Regions from separate parts of the Aurantivibrio infirmus genome, predicted to be linked through region 1. Evidence: predicted binding sites of a transcription regulator. Region 1 holds the regulator's gene; each other region holds the start of a gene.
What was found. Region 1 encodes FliA, which starts transcription of late flagellar genes. Its sites were predicted from a motif close to TAAAGTTATNNNNNNNNCGGCCGATANCC; they were not measured.
Positions count from the first base shown of each region.

Region 2: the regulator FliA is predicted to act here: its motif matches at 1,592-1,620, upstream of ACYUCY_RS10700 (flagellar protein MotY).
Region 3: the regulator FliA is predicted to act here: its motif matches at 1,932-1,960, upstream of fliD (flagellar filament capping protein FliD).

Region 1 is NZ_BAAFSK010000003.1:551,320-557,173, forward strand. It holds gene ACYUCY_RS09210 (chemotaxis protein CheA) at 1-1,677, opposite strand, end outside; gene ACYUCY_RS09215 (protein phosphatase CheZ) at 1,687-2,568, opposite strand; gene cheY (chemotaxis response regulator CheY) at 2,589-2,978, opposite strand; gene ACYUCY_RS09225 (RNA polymerase sigma factor FliA) at 3,109-3,852, opposite strand; gene ACYUCY_RS09230 (MinD/ParA family ATP-binding protein) at 3,858-4,691, opposite strand; gene ACYUCY_RS09235 (flagellar biosynthesis protein FlhF) at 4,919-5,854, opposite strand, start outside.
Region 2 is NZ_BAAFSK010000004.1:281,162-287,015, reverse strand. It holds gene rnt (ribonuclease T) at 1-375, opposite strand, end outside; gene pyrC (dihydroorotase) at 450-1,481, opposite strand; gene ACYUCY_RS10700 (flagellar protein MotY) at 1,688-2,641, shown strand; gene ACYUCY_RS10695 (argininosuccinate synthase) at 2,883-4,106, shown strand; gene ACYUCY_RS10690 (DUF1272 domain-containing protein) at 4,180-4,410, shown strand; gene ccoN (cytochrome-c oxidase, cbb3-type subunit I) at 4,854-5,854, shown strand, end outside.
Region 3 is NZ_BAAFSK010000004.1:129,792-135,645, forward strand. It holds gene fliD (flagellar filament capping protein FliD) at 1-1,664, opposite strand, end outside; gene ACYUCY_RS10035 (flagellar protein FlaG) at 2,075-2,470, opposite strand; gene ACYUCY_RS10040 (flagellin N-terminal helical domain-containing protein) at 2,538-4,661, opposite strand; gene ACYUCY_RS10045 (hypothetical protein) at 4,932-5,228, opposite strand; gene flgL (flagellar hook-associated protein FlgL) at 5,264-5,854, opposite strand, start outside.

The sequences.
Region 1 (5,854 bases):
CATTATGTGTTTTTCCACGGCTTTTCGACGTAAAAAATCCGGATCCATACCAGCGCCATCATCGGTAATTGATAACAGAATATGATCGCCTTCCTGTCTCGCGTCGAGTACGACCTTACCGACTCGACTCTTACCAGCCCGCTCTCGCACCTCTGGCATTTCAATGCCATGATCAGCCGCATTACGCACTAAGTGGATCAATGGATCTGCGAGGGCCTCGACAAGATTTTTATCCAAATCTGTATCTTCGCCCTTGAGCTGTAAAGAAATTTCTTTATTTAAACTACGAGCGAGATCACGAACCACTCGCGGAAAGCGACCAAATACTTTTCGAATTGGTTGCATTCGCGTTTTCATGACTTCGCTTTGTAAATCTCCGGTCACAACATCTAACAAACTAACCGCTTTTGTTAACTCTTCGTCATTTCGATTACTTCCTAATCTCACCAAACGATTTCGAACCAAGACTAATTCACCAACCATATTCATGATGTCGTCAAGGCGCTGTGTATCAACTCGAACCGTTACATCAGTACCGCCTCGGGCAGAAGATTTTGTCGCCACATCTTTGCTTTTGTCTTTAACCGACGCGCTGGCGGGGCTCGAACTAAGTTTTGGCTTCTGAATTTCTTCAGTGACTTTTGGCGGAGATTTTAATTCCGACACATCCTTAGCGGGGAGGCCAATATTCCTCGGAGCTGATGTCTGGCGCTCTGGTTTTTTTGGACTCATTTTTGAGGGTTCAATTATCGAGGATTCAGCATTACCTGGGCTTTCAATTGCCGCTTTGTTCTCTACAGGCTTTTCACCAACGCCATGCAGCTGATCTAATAAATCTTCGAATTCGTCTTCGGTAATTGTGTCTGAATCACTTTGAGAATACGTTTTGGAGGGCTCATTTATTTTTCCCGGTGCCTTTCCCGAACCATGAAGTTCATCAAGAAGGTCTTCAAACTCGCTATCTGAAATATCTAAGCTTACAGGTTCTGTTTTAGCTTTTTGACTACTACTTTTTTTACTGCCATCTTGCTCATTACCAGCAGATTCTTGATCACTGACGGGCGCTTCTTGCACATTCTCAACGCTGGACTCTTTGGCAATCGTTGGCGCTTTTCCCTTCCCATGGAGCGCGTCTAACAATGCTTCAAATTCATCTTCCGCTATATCATCGGGTTCATCGTCGCTGGTACTTACTTTATCTTTTGCAGCTTCTCCAACACTTTGGGTTTCGCCTTCAGGGCTTTTACTAGAAGTTTCTGTAACGCTTTCAACAGGCTCAGGCGCATCGGTGCCATCAACTAATTTGCTTAGGGCGGTAAATAATAGTGGGTCTGCCGGTTCTGGCGTTTGCGAATTGGAAATTTGGTCAAACTGGAGATTGACAGAGTCCAACACTTTCAGGACGACATCCATCAAGTTTGTAGTGACTTTACGCTTGCCCGTTCGGAGAACATCAAACAAGTTTTCGGTAACATGACAAATTTCAACCATGGTATCGAATTGTAAAAACCCGGCTCCGCCTTTAACAGTATGAAATCCGCGAAAAATAGCGTTGAGTAACTCAACGTCATCTGGTCGTTGCTCTAAGTCAACTAATTGTTCCGACAATAACTCAAGAATTTCGCCAACTTCTAGCAAAAAATCCTGGAGTATCTCTTCGTCGTCAGAAAAGCTCATGATTATCCTTTAAAAACCTAAGCTCGACAAAAGCTCGTCTACTTCATCCTGCCCCGAGACCACATCAGAATGTTTTCCGGGATGAATTTGCGGACCAAAACCTTCATTTAAATTACCGCGAATTTTCGATTTACTACCTTCAATATTTAATGAGTCCTCACCTTTTTTGGCATTTACCTCATTAGAACATTGTCCAGAATCTACCAAAAGTTGCCCTTTATTTTCCTCATTCGGATGAAGACCAGCGACTAACTCCACATGACTCGCCATAGTCACCAAATTCACTAGGTTATCCTCAAGCTCTTTTACCAAAGCAATCACACGCTTCAGCACCTGTCCTGATAAGTCTTGAAAGCCCTGTTCCATAACGATATTTTGCATATTGGTATTTAATTGCTTTGAGCCCGCACAGAGATCTTGTAAAAAACCATCGACTCTGCCAAACAATTCGACGAAATCTTTTTTGTTCATCTCGCGCCTGCGAATTCGCGACCATTCGGACAGCAAAACTTCGGCCTCTTCACCCAGCGTGGCCGCAATTGGTGCAGACTCTTCAACCATATCCATGGTTCGATTCGCTGCCTTTTCCGTCATATCCATCACGTAACTAAGTCGATCAGATGCATCCTTAATTTCTGAAGGTTTATTTTGTGGGAATTCAATTTTTAAATTCCCATCGACATTGAAATCAACAATCGCGCTATGCAATCCTCGCGTTAATTGCCCAACGGCGATATAAACATGTTCATCTCGCCCCTGAATCAGCTTGTTGATGGTCATTGCCGCTTCGTGATGTAAATCATTTTGCAGCAATTCGATAATATGTTCTGAGCAATCTTTCAGCGCGTTTGCTAAACCCAAGTCACCCATATTTTTTACACGTATACCCATTTTTATAATCCGAAACAGCTTTAGGTCGCTTCAATTCTTTCGAAAATTTTGTCAATTTTTTCCTTTAGGGTTTGTGCGGTGAAAGGTTTAACAACATAGCCGTTAACACCCGCTTGCGCTGCTTCAACTATTTGATCTCGCTTCGCTTCCGCCGTTACCATCAAGGTTGGTAACGATGCCAGCGAACTATCTGAACGGATTTTTTTCAGTAAATCGATGCCCGACATGCCAGGCATATTCCAATCGGTGACTAGAAAATCATAATCTCCGTCTTTCAGAAGCGGCAAGGCGGAAGTACCATCATCTGCCTCATGGGTATTATTAAAACCCAAGTCACGTAGCAAATTTTTAATTATCCTCCGCATTGTCGAAAAATCATCGACAATTAGGATTTTCATGTTCTTGTCCAAAACTTCCTCCATCTTGCCTGACATGGGTGAATGTGTAACATGTTCAAGCAGATCAAACCTATTATCAAAAATTACTACCGTGTTTTTTTACCATTCGCTATTTACCGAAGCCAAGTAAATTTCGCATACCTTAAATCGTTACTTGCCAATCAATCAGTCGGGCACGCAAACGACTTGCCGCTTGACTATGGATTTGGCTAACGCGAGATTCACTAACGCCTATCACCTCGCCTATCTCTTTTAAATTGAGTTCCTCATCATAATAAAGCGCCAGAACGAGTCTCTCTCGCTCGGGTAATTGAGAGATTGCTTGCGCCAGTGACTCTTTCAAGGATTGTTTCTGCACACCTTCAAAGGGACTAATTAAAGGCTCACTTAAATGGTTATAGTCCACTTCTCCATTTTCTTCATTGTATGTTTCTTCAAAACTATACAATTTGCTGGAGGCGCTATCTTGCAACATCGCGTAGTAGTCTTCTAAAGACAGCTCTAATTCTTCCGCAATTTGCTGATCACTGGCATCGCGGCCAGTACGAGCCTCAATGCGACTGATAGCCTCAGACATTTTTCGACCATTTCGATGTACCGATCGAGGCACCCAATCCCCGCGACGCATTTCATCAACAATCGCCCCGCGTATGCGTATTCCAGCATAGGTTTCAAAACTCGCGCCTTTACTCGCATCATATTTTTTTGCTGCTTCCAGTAGACCAATCATCCCCGCCTGAATCAGATCATCAACTTGAACACACGGCGGCATCCTCATCATCATATGGTGGGAAATACGTTTCACTAGGGATGCATATTCTTCTACATTGATCTCGCTTTGTTGAACAGCGGATTTATTGTAGATGTCTACGCTGTCGGCACCCATCATCATCAAAAGCTCGCACTCGCAGCAGGTTGCTGTAATAAATTTTCAACAAAGAACTCTAGATGACCACTCGGAGATTGTGGGACTGGCCATTCAATAACTTTTTGTGCGATCGATCGAATCGATTGCGAAGCTCGGCAACGGGGAGAAAACTCCAATAAAGGTTTTTGTTTTTGAACCGCTAGGCGAACATTCTCATCAAAGGGAATATGTCCTACATAATCCAAGCTGACATCAAGATAGGATTCACACACTTGATTTAACTTGCGAAACAACTGACTACCTTCTTGCGCGCTGCGAGTCATATTCGCTACCACGCGAATTCTAAACATACCTTGCTCTTTATTGAGTAATTTAATTAAGGCATAAGCGTCTGTTATCGAAGAAGGCTCATCACATACGACAACGATTACTTCGTGACTTGCTCTGACAAAATTAATAACGGAATCGGAAATTCCAGCGGCGGTATCAACGATCATAATATCCAGTTGATCGCTTAGCTCAGTAAAGCCGTTGATTAAAGCGGCCTGCTCATGCGCGTTCAATCCCGCCATTCGTGCTACGCCGGATGACGCTGGTACGATACGAATACCACCAGGGCCGTTAACCATAACTTCACGCATTGTGGCTTCGCCAGAGATAACGTCAGCCAAAGTTTTTTTAGGCTTTAAGCCCAAAAGAATATCGACATTGGCTAAACCAAGGTCAGCATCAAATAGCAACACTCGGCGTTGTTGCTCGGCTAATGCCATGCTCAAATTAACGGACAAATTTGTTTTGCCGACGCCGCCTTTGCCACCCGTTACTGCGATGACCTGTATTGGTCGAGAGTGGTTCACTGATAACTCCTCTGCTTATTCAAATTCTAAATTTCAGTTCTAATGAAAAGACCTGAAGCGTAATACTGTTATTTTTAGCGCAATCGCCTTGTGAATGACCAAAATCAAAGGACCCTACTGTTCAACCAAAAGAAAAATAACCACCCTTTTTTTGAGTATAGACTGAATCCCTATTTCATCTTTATACCTACACCAATAAACCCAGCTATTTGGTTATTTACAGAGCCTTAGTTATAAGCAAATCGTTGGGGTCCAGTATTATCTCGCTTTGCCGGTTTGTTCGACGTAGGACCGTGCTTGTTTTCGCCGGAATCTTGGTTTGCTTTTTTAAACAACGACACAGCGAAGGTAATTAAGTTATGCGAACGCGCGACGCCAATATGACGAGTAAAATCGCGACCATCGGTATAGTAGGAAACTGGAATTTTTTCGTGCATCACAACACCTAGGGTTTCCCCCAGAGAAATTGTTTCGTCGAGCTTAGTGAGAATGCAGCCAGATAAACCTACATTTTTATAGGCGTGTACAGAAGCTTTCAACACTTGAGTTTGCGCATTGCTCGCCATCACTAAATAATTTTTAAGGTGGGAAAATCCACGGAGTTTTGCGAGCTGCTGCTTCAACTCAGCATCCCCTTGCCGCAAGCCCGCGGTATCGATGAGAACCAACTTGTAATCACAACAATCGAGCATCACTTGGGAGAGCGTATTCGTTTCGTTAACGTGGTGAACTTCAATGCCAAGAATTTTTCCGACCCGTCGCAACTGCTCAACCCCAGCCATGCTTTGATTGTCCGTGCTAATCAACGCTACACCTTCAGCACCGTGTTTAAGGACATAACGAGCTGCGAGTTTGGCAACGGTTGTGGTTTTCCCTGCTCCCGCCGATCCAACAAAAGAAAAAAATCCGCCGCCATCAACCACATCGTTCGACGTCGTCGGCAAACGATGCGCGAGGGTCGCTAGCGCCTGCGCCCATCCATCGGCCAAACTGGACCTTAATTTCAAACGCGAGGTACATTTCACAATATCATCTTGAGGGATGCCCATATTTTCTAGGCGTTTTGCAATTGTCGTATGAACGGTATTGCTTACAGACAATGTGTTGAGATTATTTGTAGCATTAATTTGGGCTCCGTTCCCAGCGTTTGATTGACCGAGCTG
Region 2 (5,854 bases), on a different contig from region 1:
TCCGACGATTATTGCGCGATTGCAACCGTTCATTTTTACCGCATGGCGTATCGGTTTGAAAAGCTCAGCCATCGCAATAGTTTCTGGTACAGCGGGTCGATCAGCAGACTCTAAATTGATGCCGGTAAAATCTAATGCAGCCTGTTCGATGTTGGCGCCTTCATAGGGTTCAACGTGAAAATCATAGGTTTCCAAGGGTGATAGAAACCCTTTTTCATCCATGTGTAGCGTTACTGCGGCGATTTCTAATAAGGCGTCAGTGTCCGAATTGAAGCCTCCCGTTTCAACGTCTACGACTATGGGTAGAAACCCGCGAAAGCGTTGCGCGAATAGAGTTTTATCTTCTTGTTTGTTGACTAAATTGCTATCGCTCATAAATTGCTTTCTTTTTAACTTTTCGGTTTTATTTTGTTATTGCTTTGGAATATGCGCGTTTAGCACTTTATTTGTTATTCAACCGACCAACTTAAGGTTTGCCCCGCCGCAAGTGGCGTTAGGTTTTGCGTAGCGAAAGCGAGTTGTTCCGGTACCACCCATGATTTTTTAACCAGGGTCACGGTATCTGTATTGCGCGGTAATCCATAAAAATCAGGGCCAAAATGGCTGGAAAAATTTTCTAGCTTGTGGAGTGCACCCGCGTCTTCAAAAACTTGGGCATAGAATTCTAATGCCGCGTGAGCGGTGTAGCAGCCAGCGCAGCCGCAAGCAATTTCTTTTTTGTTGGTCGCATGGGGAGCGGAATCGGTACCTAGAAAAAACTTAGCGTTACCACTTGTTGCTGCTTTTAATAAAGCTTGTTGATGATGATTGCTTTTTAAAATCGGCAGGCAGTAATAATGCGGACGAATACCACCGGCCAATAAATGATTGCGGTTATAAAGTAGATGGTGAGCAGTAATGGTGGCGCCGACATTACTGTTGGCCTCAGACACAAACTCTACCGCTTCGGCAGTTGAGATATGTTCCAGCACGATTTTCAAGTTTGGAAATGAATCGACTAGCTTCGACAAAATATTGTCGATAAATATTTTTTCTCTTTCAAAAATATCAATGTGGCTGTCGGTCACTTCTCCATGAATTAAGAGAGGCATTGCGCACTCCTGCATTGCATTTAATGCAGGATATATCGCTTCTAGTTTGGTAACGCCGGCATCCGAATTAGTCGTTGCGCCTGCCGGATAGAGTTTACAGGCAACCACACCTTGCGCTTTCGCATCTCGGATATCCTGGGCGGATGTAAGATCCGTTAAATACAACACCATTAAGGGTTTGAATGTGCGTCCTGCGGGAATCGCTCGGCATATTCTTTCTTGATAGGCATTGGCTAAGTTGGCGTTAGTCACCGGGGGGACGAGGTTAGGCATGACAATGGCGCGGCCGAAGTAGCGGCTCGCGTCCGCTACGGTTGCGGTTAATGCATCGCCATCGCGAAGGTGAATATGCCAGTCATCAGGACGTGTAATGGTGAGACGATCAGTCATGCAGTAAAACTTACTTAATTGGGTAGCCGGACGCTTTAACAATCTTTTAGTCGACCGAAGCGGCTAAGGACGAGTTATAAAAGAGGCGTATTCTTACACAAAATGGCTGTTAAAGCACTGAGCGAAGAGGCCGATACCCTTAGAACAGCCTTGTTAGCTAGACGATACTTCCTGGCTGACGGTATAGAGTGGTAAAGGTAGCAACGATGAAATCGACATTATTGAAAAGCGGCCTTGTATTGGCCATGTTGTTGGCGTGCAAGGGCTTGAGTGCAACCAAGTTTGAAGCCAACATTTTGGAGTCTGAATGGTTGGTTGATACCTCGGTATTCGAGTGTCACTTAGTACAAGGGATTCCCTATTTTGGTGATGCCGTATTTATTCAGCGGGCGGGTGAAAGCCAACAGTTCATTCTCACTTCTGATGAGCCAAGATTAAAAACCGGGCAGGCGGCATTGACATCAACTAAGCCAAATTGGAAGAAGCACGGGCGAGATAAAAACCTGGGCTACGTTTCGGTGAAACAAGGCATTCAACCCATCAATTTAGGGCCGCAGATGTCACAGCGTGTTTTATCGGAACTACACCAAGGCATGGAAGTAACCTTTACACGACGACCTTGGTACGGGGCAGAAAAGTCAATTAATGTATCGATGACATCCGTTAATTTTCGCCCAGCGTATCAAAAATTTCTCAGTTGCCAGGCTGGTCTGCTGCCTGCAAACTTCGAGCAAATTGAGCGAAGCTCAATATATTTCGGCTCAAGTAAAGAAGCCCTGCTACCTAGCGAAGTCAGAAAGCTTGATAATATCGGCATTTATGTCAAAGCTGACCCCAGCGTAACGGCGTTCTATGTCGATGGCCATACCGACAGCGTCGGTGCACGACAAGAAAATTTTGAGTTGTCTCGCGAACGCGCCGAGATGGTGGTGGATTTCTTGATAGCTCGGGGAATTCCAAGCGAAGCGATTGTCACCCGATGGCATGGTGAGCGTTATCCAGTTGCAAGTAATCAAACTCGTAAGGGAAGAGCGCAGAACCGACGTGTTACGATTCGTCTAGTCAAAGGTGAGGAACCTATTCGCCCAGAGGTCGAGCCTGATCAAGAAGAGCTCGAAGACTCAGGTTCCGACAATAGCTTGGCTTCGATAACGAATTAATGTTGAAATCTGCGTTTACTGTTTTGATATTCTCAGTGATTTAACGCTACAATCTCGCTTCTGTATTCAGCCCAAATTGTCGAATTCGTCAGATACCCTCAGAACAGATTGTTCTGGTTTCGATAATTATCACCTGACCCCATTGTTGAATTGATTAGTCGGCCATCGAATCGATTCGTTGGCCTGAATGTTTATTAATAGACGCGCTTGATAGCGCGTTTTCGTGTTTTTGGGAGTGTGTATGTCGTCCGTTAAAAAAGTGGTTTTAGCTTACTCTGGTGGCCTGGATACCTCGGTCATTGTTACCTGGTTGAAAGAAACTTATGGCTGCGAGGTGGTAACGTTTACCGCCGATATCGGTCAAGGTGAAGAGGTCGAGCCAGCACGCGCGAAGGCTCAAGCCTTGGGTATTAAAGAAATTTACATTGACGATCTGCAAGAAGAATTTGTTCGTGACTTCGTCTTCCCTATGTTCCGCGCCAACGCGATTTATGAAGGCGAATATTTGTTAGGTACGTCAATCGCTCGCCCCTTAATTGTTAAACGACTGGTTGAAATTGCCAACGAGACCGGCGCTGATGCGATATCGCACGGCGCAACCGGTAAAGGTAATGATCAAGTGCGTTTCGAGCTTGGCGCTTATGCTTTGAAGCCGGGTATTTCAGTTATCGCGCCTTGGCGTGAATGGGATTTGACCTCTAGAGAAACCCTGATGGCCTATTGCAAAGATAGGAATATTCCGGTCGATTTTTCTAGCAGCAAGAAAAAATCGCCTTATTCGATGGATGCGAATTTATTACATATCTCCTATGAAGGTGATTTGTTGGAAGAGCCATGGAACGAGCCAGAGGAAGATATGTGGCGCTGGTCTGTTAGCCCAGAAACAGCACCAGATAAGCCGACCTACATTGAGTTGAGCTACAAAAACGGCGATATCGTGGCTATTGATGGTGTCGAAATGACGCCCGCTAAAGTACTAGCTCACCTCAATAAAGTGGGTGGCGCCAATGGTATTGGGCGCTTGGATATTGTTGAAAATCGCTATGTGGGCATGAAGTCGCGTGGTTGTTATGAAACCCCGGGGGGCACCATCATGATAAAGGCTCATCGCGCTATTGAGTCCATTACCCTTGATAGAGAAGTGGCGCATATCAAAGATAGTCTGATGCCTAAATACGCAGAGTTAATTTACAACGGTTATTGGTGGAGTCCTGAACGCCATATGTTGCAAACGGCGATAGATGAATCTCAGCAAGTTGTGAACGGCGATGTGAAGCTTAAATTGTATAAGGGTAATGTGATCGTTGTGGGTCGCCGCTCCGAGGACAGTTTATTTGATGCGGCGATTTCGACATTTGAAGATGATGCCGGTGCTTATGATCAGAAAGATGCGGCGGGCTTTATTAAGTTAAACGCTTTGCGTATGCGTATCGCGGCGAGTAAGGGACGTAGTCCTTTAAAATAATCGTTCCTTTGCCTATGCCGCCTGCATGTATTAGTGGGCGGATTTCAAACTTTTATTTAAGGCGAAGCTTGCGTTGAATCATGGGGAAACTATAAGGGTATTCCTATGCTTGAATAGCGACACGGATTTGCTTGCGAGTTCTGCCGAGGCTGTGATTTATAGTTTCGAGTGTACCTTCTGTATGTATTGCGTAAACGGAGTGTTAAAGAGGCATTCTCCAAACTGTAGTGGCAGTTTTCAAGTGTGTCCTATTCGTCCTGAGTGGCTCTCGTTAAATTTCTACCATCGTCAAAACAGGTGTTAAATCCTGAAGCGCAAAATGTCTACTTAGTCATTTGTGCATTACTGAATATTGGTTTCGCCAACCCGGTTTTGTTTGATATTTATCAAATTAACCTGGCGTCAATTCACGCATAATGCGCGCGATGTGTTTGGCAGCAATTTTTCGTACTTGTTTTCGTATTAAACCAATTCACCTCTTGATCCACTAATTCTTTATCTGTATTTTCATTACCCAGATTGATCTTGCTTATTTAATTTATCGGTAAAAATACAATCCACGCCACAGTGGACCAGTGCATCGTATTTTTAACAGTCAATGGACTTAGAGTGTAAATGCCAGGTTTTCAATCACATCCAGTATTAGGTGCATCTCGCCTATATTTTTTGTCATACGCCAAGATAGGCATTTTACCTTTCTTTCCGTCGTCACAATTAACATTCAGTTAGCTCGGGGAACTCTTCAATATGGCGAATGAGGCTACTTCAGAATTCGGCACAACAGTAAAAGCTGAAACTTACAACTATAAAGTCGTCCGTCAATTTACCATCATGACGGTGATTTGGGGTGTCGTTGGTATGGGGGTCGGCGTGCTGCTCGCGGCGCAATTAGTGTGGCCAGAATTGAATGACATTTGGCAACCCTATACACATTTTGGGCGTTTAAGACCTTTGCATACTAATGCGGTTATCTTTGCCTTTGGTGGTTGTGCATTGTTCGCAACGTCTTTTTATATTGTTCAACGGACTTGTCAGGCGAAATTGTTTGGTGGAATTTTAATTCCATTTGTTTTTTGGGGTTGGCAGCTGGTTATCTTAGCTGCTGCGATAACCTTGCCGATGGGATTAACCACTTCGAAAGAATACGCTGAACTTGAGTGGCCGATCGATGTATTAATTACCCTGGTTTGGGTTGCCTATGCCGTCGTATTTTTTGGCACGATCATGAAGCGCAAGACGGCCCATATTTATGTCGCGAATTGGTTTTTTGGCGCTTTTATTATTACCGTGGCGGTTTTGCATTTGGTTAACAGTGCCGCAATTCCTGTCGGACTATGGAAATCTTATTCTGTTTACGCCGGTGCCAGTGATGCAATGGTGCAGTGGTGGTATGGACACAATGCCGTAGGGTTTTTTCTAACGGCAGGATTTTTGGGAATGATGTATTACGTTGTTCCTAAGCAAGCGGGGCGCCCCGTTTTTTCTTATCAATTATCTATTGTGCATTTTTGGGCTTTAGTTGCGCTTTATATTTGGGCCGGCCCTCACCATTTGCATTACTCAGCATTGCCGGATTGGGCACAAAGCTTAGGTGCGGTTATGTCAATTATGCTACTGGCACCTAGTTGGGGTGGGATGATTAACGGCATGATGACGTTGAGTGGCGCCTGGCATAAGTTAGCGACAGATCCTACTTTGCGATTTTTAGTTGTATCACTTTCGTTTTATGGCATGTCGACTTTCGAAGG
Region 3 (5,854 bases), on a different contig from region 1:
ACATCGCCAAGCGTAAACCCGGTGAGACCTGCCACGGTTCCTGCGACATTAGAACCCGCCGTTCCGGTTAATATACTCAAGCCTAATTCCCCAGCATCGGCACCAACAGATGTGATTGATACATTGGAACTCGAACCTAAACTATTTGACGTAAATTCAAAATGATCCGTTACATAAGCAACGCTTAGCGACGCGTTCGCCGCCAGTAAATTCGCGTCGTTATTAATCAGGGATTGCAGCGCGTCTTCCAACTCGGCACTGGTGTTATAAATCGTTGAGGCCGGCAAACTCAACGTTGCTGAAGCGACGCCATCGACCGTAATATCAAATGAATAATCTTGCGTGCCCGTATCTATCGGAAAACCAATTGTCGCACCCGCTATCAAAGAACCATCGGTAGCGGTGTTCGTGATATTGACTGCATATGTTCCTGGCACGCTACGAGCGCTAAAACCAGTCACATCTATAAGTGAGGAATCAGAAGATGTTCGCGGTGTAAAAATTGCTTTGACTAATTCAAAATTGTCATTAAAGCCAAAGGAGAAATCTTTTTCATTAATCGACAAAGAGCCATCTCTTTCCGTTCGAATTCCGACGTTAGTTAACGATGTAAAACCGTCACTTATACCAGGGACAGCGGCGCCAATCACATTACGTAAACGTGTCAGAAGGTTTCTTGCTAGAGGATCTGTTTTTAAGCTCCCGAAATCTTCAATTTCACTATCGAAGCCCGTCAATTTGGTTACCGTTTCTAAAAAAGTATTGTAGACATCAACAAAGTCTCTAACACTTTGCTCAGCAATACTCTTGTCTTCCGCAATTGATAAAGTAACCACTTCAGTAGCGGAACTATTGGCAATTGAGAACTTTAAACCCTGAATAACATCATCGACTTGATTCGATTCTCTGGATACAGAAAGCCCATTTATTTTCAACAGCGCATCTTGCCCAGGCTGTTCTTCCGTTAACTGTGTTCCAGCGGTGTTAAATGCGAAACGTGATAAATCGCTGCCGTCGTTATTCGAAGGCGAACCACCCGCCTCAGCAACGACGATTTCGACTTCATTATTTGCCCCGGAAGGAGCAGTAATCAGCAAGCGAAAATTTGTGCCATCATTAACAATGGATGCTTGCACGCCCAATCCGGATTTATTTATTTCGTCTCGTAAACCAGTTAATGAATTATTCGAACTGTCGATTGTAATCGTGCCGCCAGTTTTACTGGTGTCTTCCGTGAATGTGGTAATCCCTGCATCAAAGGAACCAAAGCGAATAGTCAGGGTTCCCTCTCCAACCGTATCACTTGCACTCGCAAAAGCCGCAGAACTTAAAGATTGCGCGCGGGCAATTTGGCTAACCTCAAGCTGGTAACTTCCCGCCAAGGCATCCGCTTCGAGAGATTCAGGAACAATTAAATTGGTATCTGGAAAGGCAAGTGATTTAGCATCAAAAGTATCTGGCTCACCCAACACTTTTAAGCTTTGTTCCAATGTAGAAAAAGCCGAACGTAAAATACCGAAGTCAGATAATTGGGTGTTGAGTAACTCTTCTTTTTTATCGAGCTTTTCTTGTTGCGGCGCGCGTTCAATATCAGTGAGTTGATCCACCAAGGCAAGCGTATCGATTCCGGTTCCGGCACCAAGAGAAGTGATAAGGTTTTGCATGGAAGGAATACTCCGCGGCTTTTTTCTAATCTAGCTCATTCAGCTTTGTTTTAATTTACACTTCGGTTAAATTGCCACATCCTTGTGGCGACTAGTTCCTATTTGGCTCTCCTGAGCCAACTCTCATCTTTCATCCCTGCACTCATCCTTATGAGTCGTCCTTGAACAAAAGCTTTATTCGTTCCTTAGCAAAGCTTTAACGTCTTCCTTCAGGGGGTGTAGTAAAAACTTTCCTTAAGTAACGCACTATGTATCCATCCTAATAATGAATATCGGCCAACCTTGCTTTTAGTTAAGACACTAATTCGCATTTAGCGTATTTCTCAACACAAAAAAAGGGTGCTTGTGACACCCTTTTTTTACTTAGATCCCTCTAAACACGTACTACTGATACCGTAGTCTCGTATTGTTTACGCTTTCGTGTTGATAAGATGCAATGAAGCGTCACCACCTTGCTGCTTTAAGTTCACATTCAAATTCCGCGCCAATTCTAAAAACACTTCGTCTGGAATTTGTCGAATAACTTTTTTACTGCTGCTATCCAACACCGTTACTACAGTGCGTCCGGCTTCTTCATCGAGATTAAACTGCAATTCTCGTTGAATAGACTGCGCATACTGATTCACTTTATCCAATGCTTCAGCCAGATTTTCTTGGCTAACTTGCACTACGTCGGGTTTTTCTACAGCTTCCTTCACGTCAACTTCGGAAGTTGGCGGCAATTTTTTGCCGCTATCAACCGGAGTGCCGCGCTCAGACTTCTGAGAAACCGGCAAAGATTGGTTGTGATTAGTTACTTCGTTCATATCTACCTCTTTACCTTTACTCCACCGAACCGATTAAATTCGGCTCGGTGAATTAGGGTTCAACGAGTTACTGTAGTAAAGAGAGAACTTGCTGTGGTCTTGCATTAGCCTGCGCGAGGATCGCGGTGGAGGCCTGTTGCAGCACCTGAGCTCTACTTAGTTCCGCAGTTTCTCTTGCGAAATCCGCATCAAAAATTCGTGATCGAGCGGAAGCGGTTTTCTCAGAAACGTTCGACAAGTTCGAGATCGTGAAATCGAGCCGGTTGTTCACCGCACCGAGCGCTGATCGCGTGTTGTTGATTGTTTCCAAAGCGTTGTCGACGACCTCAATTGCCTTTTGAGCTTGAGCCGCAGTTTTAATACTCACGCTACTTAGCGCACTACCAAACGCGCCGGCAGCAGTATTGTTAGCTTCGAGTAATCCAACTTCAGCCGCGTTAGCGTTGACACCAAGCTCGACGCTGATTGGGTTACCACTATCGCTGGTTAACTTAATTCCTGCTTCAACCGTTAAAGAAGCACCAACAAGTGATCCAGCTACTGTAACTTCCGCTCCAGCAGGTGCGAATTCGATAAAACTGGCTCCTGTGAAACCCTCAGCAGCAATCGCTCCGAATGCCGAATCAACAGTCGCAGCACCGAGTACGATCGCACCTTGATCAGACTCAAATTGCAGGCTATTACCAAGTACAGAAGCAACCACGCCGTGAGTATTTGTAGAGAGGTTAACTCTATCTGCAAGAGCTTGAATGGTCGTATCTGCACTGAAATCAACAGTCGTACCGTTGATCAGGATTGAACTTGCTGTTCCAGCAAATGCCGTAGCTACAGTTACACCCGATAAATCAATACCGACTGTCGAAAACGCGTTCGCTGTTACGCCAGTTTCATTAGTCGAGGAATTAATCGCGTTAATTTTTCCTGCCAAACTGTCAGTATTGGTTGTGCTAATTGCCTGACCGTTAATGGTGACATCACCGACACCCCAAGCCGTATTTGCTTGTGCGGCTGCAAGACCCGCGCCCTCAATAACGCCTTGTGCCGATGATTCACGGAAGCCAAGATTATGCAAGTCAACTAAAGTACCTGTATTGCCACGCTCAATGGTAATCGGCTCATCGTTGTCAGAGGTTAAAATTAACTGTCCGTTCTGAGACAAACCATCACCAACTAATGAATTCGTGCCGAGACTGGTTTGCAAATTCAAACCGCCGACAGTAGATACGGCAATCGTCGCACCTGAATTATTCGCCAACACTAGTTCGCCATCATCATTCAAGGACGCGTTGATCGCACCTCCTGTTACACCATTAACAACGTCGACTAACTCAGAAAGCGTTGTGGTGTTTTCACGAACTTGATACGTTTGAACAGCACCGTTTAATTCGGTCACCGTGATATTAAAGCCCTGACCCGCATCGTTATCAATAATTCCGCTACCGACTTGCGATGCTTCTAATTGAGTTACCGCAGACGCTGTAACACCACTAACGTTGTCTGTGATTGATTGAACCAAATCAGACAAAGTATTTGCTGCCGCTGTTCCGGTTTCAAATGTCCCGATTGATTGTCCGTTTATAAGAACGTCGCCGTCCCTAATGTCAGTTCCGGCCGTTGCGGAAAAAACCGATGCTGCTAGATTAATCTCCGAACCCAGTAGATCAACGGCTTGAGAACCCAAACCTAATTTATCCGCATCAATTGCATCGATTGAAAGACCGATGGTTTGATTGGCTTGTGAACCTACCTGCAGCTCAACATTCTTCAAGCTACCGTCTAACAATTTTTGTCCGTTAAAAGTGGTTACGTCTGCGATACGATCTAATTCGGCAACAAGCTGCTGTACTTCCGCATCAAGTGTCGCTCGGTCAGTGTTTGTATAGATTCCGTTAGCAGACTGAATTGAAAGTTCGCGAACACGTTGCAAAATGTTCGTGGTTTCTTCCAAGGCACCTTCCGCCGTTTGAATCAATGAAATACCATCGTTCGCGTTTCGAACCGCTTGGTCCAAACCACGTACTTGCGATGTTAATCGGTTGGTAATTGCCAAACCGGCCGCATCATCTTTTGCTGAGTTAATTCTTCGACCCGACGCTAGTCGTTCACTGGCTTGACTCAGCTCCGCACCTGACTTAACCAACTGACGCTGGGCATTCAGTGAGGATACATTAGTGTTAATAACTAAACTCATGGGAACTCTCCTACATTTATATCCTATTCACGATATGTGAACTATCATCCGTCCGTGCAAGCCAGTGGCTGAATTGGACATCTGGTATCTGTATCGACGTAATCACAAGGAGCTTTAGATTTTTTTCGAGAAATTCAATAACTCTTTATTGTTATAATTTTTTTTCTAGTCTATTTTGCTCTAAGCAGACGGGAGCACAATAGAAATGACGCTGCTTCTATAATAGTAGACAATAAAATACTATTACAGGGCAACCGCCTAACACTATACTTATTGATTACCAGTATAGGCCTTGCTCGCACTAGTTTCTTTAAACAACTTAAGTAATTGACCCTGAACATCCTCTCGATGAGCGATTGTCAGCGCCATTAATTTGTCGTTTAACGTTTTCAGATTCAAGATTATTCTTTGGTCGTCATTTTTCTTTGTATTTAAAGTATTTAATTTTTGATATTCTGAAATTAATAATTCTCTTTCATTTAGCTTCAAAAGAAAATCATCCCATTTTTTATCTTTTGCGAGCTTCAATAAAGCTTCACTACAATTTAGGATATTACTAAGTGTCATTTTTAGCTGCCAAATAATTGTTATTCAGTTTAAATTTACCTAAGCAAATTAAAAAGCGACAAACCACTGACGCGAACAAAACTTTGTTGTGCAGCTTGCAATATAAAAGTTTGTAACGATAACCGTGTTGCCGCTTCCGAAAAATCTAAATCCTCGATATCAGATAAAACCTTTTTATTTAGTAAATCAGAATCCAGATGTAATTCTCGGGAGCTATCCAAGGTATTTAATCGTGCGCCCACCTCACCCAGGACTGAGTTTACTGTTGTTTCTGCATTGTCTAAAACTACCAATGTGTTTGCCACAACATCTTCAACCAGTGCTCTGGTTTGCGGAGACCCCGCTTCAACACCGTGTAAGGCTTCACTTAGACGAGATAAAGTGGTTAGTAAACTTTGCTGATTTTCCGATTCAATTAATATTTTATCTCCAGGGGCTGCGAGCACGCCGTTTGCAGACGCTGTTCCGGTATTAATTCCTACTGCGGCTAAAATATTAGCGCCACTATTATTACCGGGATCAATTTCAATATTGAGACCATTCGCCGATTCAAACCTCGGTGGTGAAACCAGGTTGTTCACCGTAACACCGAGATTCGCCAATCGAGCAGCATTCGCACCGGTAGT